3 regions of the Pantoea sp. Lu_F5_004 genome follow, and region 1 is predicted to be linked to each of the others. Evidence: predicted binding sites of a transcription regulator. Region 1 holds the regulator's gene; each other region holds the start of a gene.
What was found. The regulator PurR, encoded in region 1, represses purine synthesis genes. The targets are predictions, from matches to a motif close to CANGCAAACGTTTGCNTG.

Region 1 (2,268 bases):
TACGGTGCGTCAGCTGGAAAACTGGCTGGCGGTACCGCTGTTTGAACGGCAGCATCGCGAAGTGGTTCTGACCCCGGCGGGTGAGCATTTTGTCCGGGAAGGACGCAGCGTCATCAAAAAAATGCTTGCCACCCGGCGACAGTGTCAGCAGCTGGCTAACGGCTGGCGCGGCCAGCTAAGCATAGCCGTTGACCGTATCGCTAAACCTCAGCGCACCCGACAACTGGTCAAAGATTTCTATCGCCACTTTCCCGATATGGAGCTGATCATCAGCTATGAAGTCTTTAACGGCGTCTGGGATGCGCTGGCCGATGGCCGGGTGGAAGTGGCGATTGGTGCCACGCAGGCAATACCGGTGGGCGGACGCTTTGCTTTCCGGGATATGGGCACGCTTAACTGGCGCTGCGTGGTTGCGCCCGACCATCCTCTGACACAGGCGAGCCAGATAGATGATGACACGCTGCGTAGCTGGCCGTCCCTGGTGCTGGAAGATACTTCACGCGCACTGCCGCGTCGTATGACATGGACGCTGGATAACCAGCGCAGGCTGGTGGTGCCGGAGTGGCAAACCGGGCTGGAGTGCGTGCAGGCGGGATTGTGTGTGGCGATGGTGCCGGGCCATCTGGCCAGGCCACTGCTCGACAGTGGCGAGCTGGTTGAACTGACGCTGCCGGTGGCGTTTCCGGACAGCCCATGCTGCGTCAGCTGGGCAGAGGATCGCGCATCACCGGCGACAGGCTGGTTGCTCAGCTATCTGGGTGATGCGCAAACGCTTAATCAGGAGTGGTTAAGCGAGCATTAACGGCGATAGTCGCGGAATGGGCCATCGGCCACGGAACGGCGCTCAATCAGCGTCGGATGGACCTCAATCGTTTGTGACACTTCGCGCTTACTGGTAATGCGGTCCAGCAGCATTTCCAGCGCTTTCTCACCCAGCTGGGCTTTAGGCTGATGCACCGTGGTCAGGGCCGGTGCAAAATAACGGGCGTTGCGCACATTGTCATAGCCGATCACCGAAATATCCTGGGGGACGCGCAAACCCATCTCGTCGGCGGCGCAAATCGCGCCCATCGCCATGATGTCACCGCCACAGAAAACCGCCGTCGGACGCTGCTTCTGCGACAGGATCTGCTGCATCGCCTGATAGCCTGACTCCGGCTCAAAGTCACCCTGCACAATCCACTCGGCGCGTGGCTGAATACCCGCTTCTTCCATCGCCTTCAGGAAACCAGCATGACGTCCGCCACCGGTGTTACGCTCCATCTGACCGGGGATAGCACCAATATCCCGGTGTCCGCGTTCAATCAGATAGCGTCCCGCCAGATAGCCGCCCTGGAAAGCATTATCCAGTACCGTGTCGGTGAAGTCGGCGCGCGACTCGCCCCAGTCCATTACCACCATCGGGATATTGCGATTCTCTTCCAGCATCTGCAGCAGATCGTCCGGATATTCAGAGCACATCACCAGCAGCCCATCGACGCGTTTCTGCGCCATCATGCTGAGATAGGCGCGCTGTTTTTGCAGATCGTTATGCGCATTACCCAGAATCAGCGTATAGCCTTTGTCAAAACAGTGATTTTCAACCGCTTCGATAATTTCAGCGAAATAGGGCGCTTCGCTGGAGGTGGCAAGCAGGCCCAGTGTCTTGGTGTGGTTCACTTTCAGGCTGCGCGCCACGGCGCTCGGCGAGTAGTGCAGTTCTTTAATCGCCTGCCAGACCGCGTTGCGCGTCTCTTCAGCCACAAAGCGGGTTTTATTGATGACGTGCGAAACGGTGGTCGTTGAGACGCCAGCGCGTTTCGCCACATCTTTAATTGTTGCCATGAAAATCGGACTCCAGTGCTTATCTAACTCTATGATAAGCGTAGTGTTAAACGTTTGCGTCTGCTCAGGGTTTTTTCCGCAAAAATGCAGCTTTCCTGGCCAGTAAACAGGCCGCTGGCGTAATAAAAACGCCTGAAAACGTGCGCAAACGGAATCAGGGTTGCGCGCGTTGCGCAACAAAGGCGGGATTCTAACAAGGCTGAACGGATAAAACGAGATTTTTACCGGGCCCTGTGGGAAAATGCGATACCCCTGCTAATTGTGTGACTAAGGAGGAAGCAATGAGTACCGATCTTAAACTGGCTTTAATGACCACCGCGGGCTGTCTGCTGATGATTGTGGCCTTTAGTTTTACCGCTATTCTGCACTAATAAAAAAAGCCGGGATTATCCCGGCTCTCTTCTGGTTGTTCCGCTGCTCAGCGTATGGTTTTCGGCGTCATCA
Region 2 (2,268 bases), 480 kb from region 1:
AGCGTGCTTTGCATCGGCGGCTCCTGGCTGGTACCCAACGACGCGCTGGAAGCGGGCGACTGGGATCGTATCACCCGCCTGGCACGCGAAGCTGTTGAAGGCGCGAAGTAAGTTATGGCGGTGAGCATCTGCTCACCGCACACCTTTACCCCTGAACCGTGACCGCTGCTGCGCTGGCAACGGCACGCGCAATCGCCTGATCGGTGCTGTCACCGCTTGCCAGTGCCACGCCCAGACGACGCTGACCGCTGATTTCCGGCTTGCCGAACAGGCGCAGTTGCAGACCGGCACCCAGCGCCGCTTCGACATTCACAAACTGCACATTCTGGCTGGTGAGTTGCGGCAGGATAACGGCGGACGCTGACGGACCATACTGGCGAATCGCGCCAATCGGCAGACCGAGAAACGCCCGCACGTGCAGCGCAAACTCTGACAGATCCTGCGAAATCAGCGTCACCATGCCGGTGTCGTGTGGACGCGGCGAAACTTCGCTGAATATCACCTCATCACCGCAGACAAACAGCTCAACGCCAAACAAACCATAGCCACCCAGCGCCTGAACCACCTGCGCGGCAACATCCTGTGCCCGCTGCAGCGCCACATCACTCATCTGCTGCGGCTGCCAGGATTCACGATAATCGCCATCCTCCTGACGGTGACCAATCGGCGCACAGAAATGAATGCCATCGACTGCGCTGATGGTCAGCAGGGTGATCTCGAAATCGAAGTCAACAACCCCTTCGACGATGACGCGTCCGGCACCCGCGCGGCCACCCTGTTGCGCATAGTCCCAGGCATTATCGAGCTGGCTGGCGTCGCGGATAAAGCTCTGACCTTTGCCGGATGAACTCATTACCGGCTTCACAATGCAGGGAAAGCCGATTTCGGTAGCCGCTTCATCAAAGCGCGCCTTGCTGTCGGCAAAGCGATAGCGGGAGGTCGGCAGAGAGAGCTCTTCAGCCGCCAGTCGACGAATCCCTTCGCGGTTCATGGTCAGCCGCGCGGCACGGGCAGTCGGCACCACGCGCTGGCCTTGCTGCTCCAGCTCAACCAGGGTCTCCGTGGCGATGGCTTCGATTTCCGGTACGACAAAATCAGGCTTCTCTTCAGCGATTAACGCTGCCAGTGCCGCGCCATCCAGCATGTTAATCACATGGCTGCGATGGGCGACGTGCATCGCCGGGGCATCGGCGTAACGATCAACCGCGATCACTTCCACACCCAGACGCTGACACTCCAGCGCCACCTCTTTACCCAGTTCACCTGAACCCAATAGCATCACACGCGTTGCTGCCGGACGCAGCGCTGTTCCGAGAGTCGTCATTTCTTCACCTAAGCAGTCAAAATTCGCGCGCAAGTATAAACGAAAACGTTTGCGTTCTCATCTTTCGTCCATCTGACGCGACCTTTTGCCTTACTTTTCCCGCTCTGACGTTTCCTGACATCCTTTTCGTCAGGATAGCGGACTGACATCTTAAAAGGAGTGGATGATGAATAACTGGTTGCAACAAATTCAGTCGGTACTGACGAAGAAGGGCGGTGAGGGCAAATCGGGTGGCGGCTTAAGCGACATGCTGGCGCCGGGTGCGCTGGGCGGCCTGGCCGGTATGCTGATTGCCAGTAAATCGTCGCGCAAACTGCTGACAAAATATGGCGGCAAGGCGCTGATTATCGGTGGCGGTGCGGCTGCGGGCGCGGTGTTATGGAACAAATACAAGCAGCGGGTCAGCGAAGCGCACCAGAATGAACCTGACTTTGGCGTGGCGCAGACGCCGGTTAACCTGCGGGCCGAACGTCTGGTGACGGCGCTGGTGTTTGCCGCCAAAAGCGACGGGCACATTGACGATCAGGAACGGGCAGCCATTGAGCAGAATATTCATCAGTCCGGTTACGGTCAGGAAGCGGAACAGCTGATCCAGAAAGCGATGAACCGCCCGCTGGATCCGCAGTGGCTGGCCGCCGATGTGAAAAACGAGGAGGAGGCGCTGGAGCTCTACTTCCTGAGCTGTGCCGCTATCGACGTTGATCACTTCATGGAGCGCAGCTATCTCTCCGCGCTGGGCGACGCGCTGAAAATCCCTCAGGATGTTCGCGACGGCATCCAGCAGGATCTTGAGGCTGAGAAAGCCCGTTTACCCGCCAGTTAATCCCTCTGATATTCCGCTGGCGGGTCACAGGATGTGATCCGCCAGCGGCTGCTTCTCAACCTATACCTGGCTTCCCGCTGCTGAAGTGTTACGCTTACAGATCATTACGTTCACGGAGACG
Region 3 (2,268 bases), 1.5 Mb from region 1:
ATCATTGAAGTCGACTTTCGCCACGTTGCTCAGCATCAGCAGACCCACATACATCAGCGCGGGGGCGGTGGCGTAAGCCGGCACCAGATACGCCAGCGGTGACATAAACAGAATGGCAAGGAACAGCAGGCCAACCACAATCGCGGTAAGACCGGTTTTGCCGCCCGCCGCCGTTCCTGCCGCCGATTCGATATAAACCGCAGCCGGTGACGCGCCCACCAGTCCCGCGAACAGGCTGCTGACGGAGTCGCTAGTCAGCGCACGGCCACCATTGATAATCTGGCCCTGTTTATCCAGCAGATTTGCCTGACCCGCGACCGCGCGAATGGTGCCGGTAGCGTCAAAGACCGCCGTCATCACCAGTGCCAGCACGCTTGGCAGCACGACCGGCTGCATCGCGCCCATAATGTCGAGGCTGAACAGCAGCGACTCACCGCTGGCATCACGCAGGCTCGGCAGCGCAAATAATCCTTTGTAGCTCACCGCCGGATCGAAGATCAGCCCCAGCAGCGAAATGGCGATAATTGTCATGAGAATACCGCCGGGCATCCGACGCTTCTCCAGTCCAATAATCGCTGCCAGTCCCAGCAGCGTCATCATTACCGGAAAGGTGGTGAAGTGCCCCAGCGCCACCGGCAGGCCCGGTGCCGGGTTTTTCACTATCAGGCCTACACCGTCAGCCGCAATCAGCAGCAAAAACAGGCCAATTCCGACGCCGGTGCCGTGCGCCACGCCCATCGGCAGGTTACGCAGGATCCAGGCTCGAATGCCGGTCACCGAGATCAGGGTAAACAGCAGGCCCATCAGGAACACCGCGCCCAGCGCGACCGGCACGCTGATGTGCTGGCCCAGCACAAGGCTGAAAGCGGTAAAGGCGGTTAAGGAGATTGCACAGCCAATCGCCATCGGCAGATTGGCCCACAGGCCCATAATGATGGAACCAAAGCTGGCAACCAGACAGGTGGCGACAAACACGGCAGTGGGGGGAAAACCGGCTTTGCCCAGCATTCCTGGCACCACGATGACGGAGTAGACCATCGCCAGGAAGGTGGTGAGTCCGGCCAGAATCTCCTGGCGCACACTGCTGCCGCGCGCCGAGATCGAGAACCAGGCGTCCAGTTTTCCACTGGCCGGGCGTGATTCAGTTGACATAGTTGAGCCTCAAAAATTTTTGTTGTGTGGATCGCTCTGCGACCATCGCTGTCCCTGGAATAAGCGGGTAGACGGCGTCACTGTCGGGTTTTACCCGGCAGGCAAACGTTTACCTTGCCGCAGATAGTTGGCCGCCAGAAGCGGCCAGATAAAAAGGCATGCGATTATCCGGCGTTTAGCGGCACATTTTCAACTGTCAGAGGGAGATTCTTCAGCATAAAGATCAGGCTTAAGTCGCCAGCAGCCACGCGGCACAAGCCGACGTCAAACGCTGACGCCCTGAAGTTAACGCGATTTTCAGGGGGGATGCGCACCGGCGCAGCCGTGATGAGACACGACCCGCCAGTGGAGGAGGGGAATTAACCTGGCAGCGAAAGCTCGCCGCCCTGATCGATCGCGCGCTGCCAGGCGGCACGCTGTTGCACAGTCTGCAGCCATTTCTGGCTGGCGGGCATCTGCTCCAGTCCGGCACGTCGCGCAAGCGCCAGCAGCGGAAAGCTCATCTGGATATCAGCGATACTGAAGCGCTGACCGGCGAACCAGGGATTTGCAGCCAGATGTTGTTCGATCATCTGCATGTGTGGCTTAAGCTGTTTATCCAGGAACGCCTTCTGCACGCCTTTACCGAATGCCGCCCCGACCGGGCGCAGCAGCCACGGCACCGGTGCTTTACCCATCTGACCGAAGATGAGCTTCATCACCAGCAGCGGCATCAGCGAGCCTTCGGCATAGTGCAGCCAGTAGCGGCACTGCAGCCGCGACGCCTCATCACTCACTTTGAGCCGGAACTCGTGATCATATTTCTCTTCAAGGTATTCGAGAATGGCACCTGATTCTGCCACTACCTGGTTCCCGTCGGTAATGACCGGTGATTTTCCCAGTGGATGCACTTTTTTCAGCGCCTCCGGGGCCAGCATGGTCGGTTCGCGTTGATAGCGTTTAATCTGGTACGGCACTTCCAGCTCTTCCAGCAGCCACAGCACCCGATGCGAGCGCGATTGCTCAAGATGGTGAACGGTGATCATCATGATTCCCTGTGTTTTGACCTCCCCCTAGTATAGACGTCACTCCACATCCGGATGTTTATCATCCTGTTCTGGATCAAGCAGCACCGCA

Region 2: purT (formate-dependent phosphoribosylglycinamide formyltransferase) is a predicted target of PurR. The motif match lies at 1,363-1,380, and genes of this name have one in related genera.
Region 3: ACR8BN_RS17725 (NCS2 family permease) is a predicted target of PurR. The motif match lies at 1,251-1,268, and genes of this name have one in related genera.

The regions. Positions count from the first base shown of each region.
Region 1 is NZ_CP194946.1:2,291,351-2,293,618, reverse strand. Features, by position in the region: gene punR (DNA-binding transcriptional activator PunR) at 1-802, shown strand, start outside; gene purR (HTH-type transcriptional repressor PurR) at 799-1,824, opposite strand; gene ACR8BN_RS10620 (YnhF family membrane protein) at 2,106-2,195, shown strand; gene ACR8BN_RS10615 (C40 family peptidase) at 2,243-2,268, opposite strand, start outside.
Region 2 is NZ_CP194946.1:1,813,045-1,815,312, forward strand. Features, by position in the region: gene ACR8BN_RS08335 (bifunctional 4-hydroxy-2-oxoglutarate aldolase/2-dehydro-3-deoxy-phosphogluconate aldolase) at 1-111, shown strand, start outside; gene purT (formate-dependent phosphoribosylglycinamide formyltransferase) at 146-1,324, opposite strand; gene ACR8BN_RS08345 (tellurite resistance TerB family protein) at 1,491-2,147, shown strand.
Region 3 is NZ_CP194946.1:3,820,177-3,822,444, forward strand. Features, by position in the region: gene ACR8BN_RS17725 (NCS2 family permease) at 1-1,152, opposite strand, end outside; gene ACR8BN_RS17730 (glutathione S-transferase family protein) at 1,512-2,177, opposite strand; gene soxR (redox-sensitive transcriptional activator SoxR) at 2,217-2,268, opposite strand, start outside.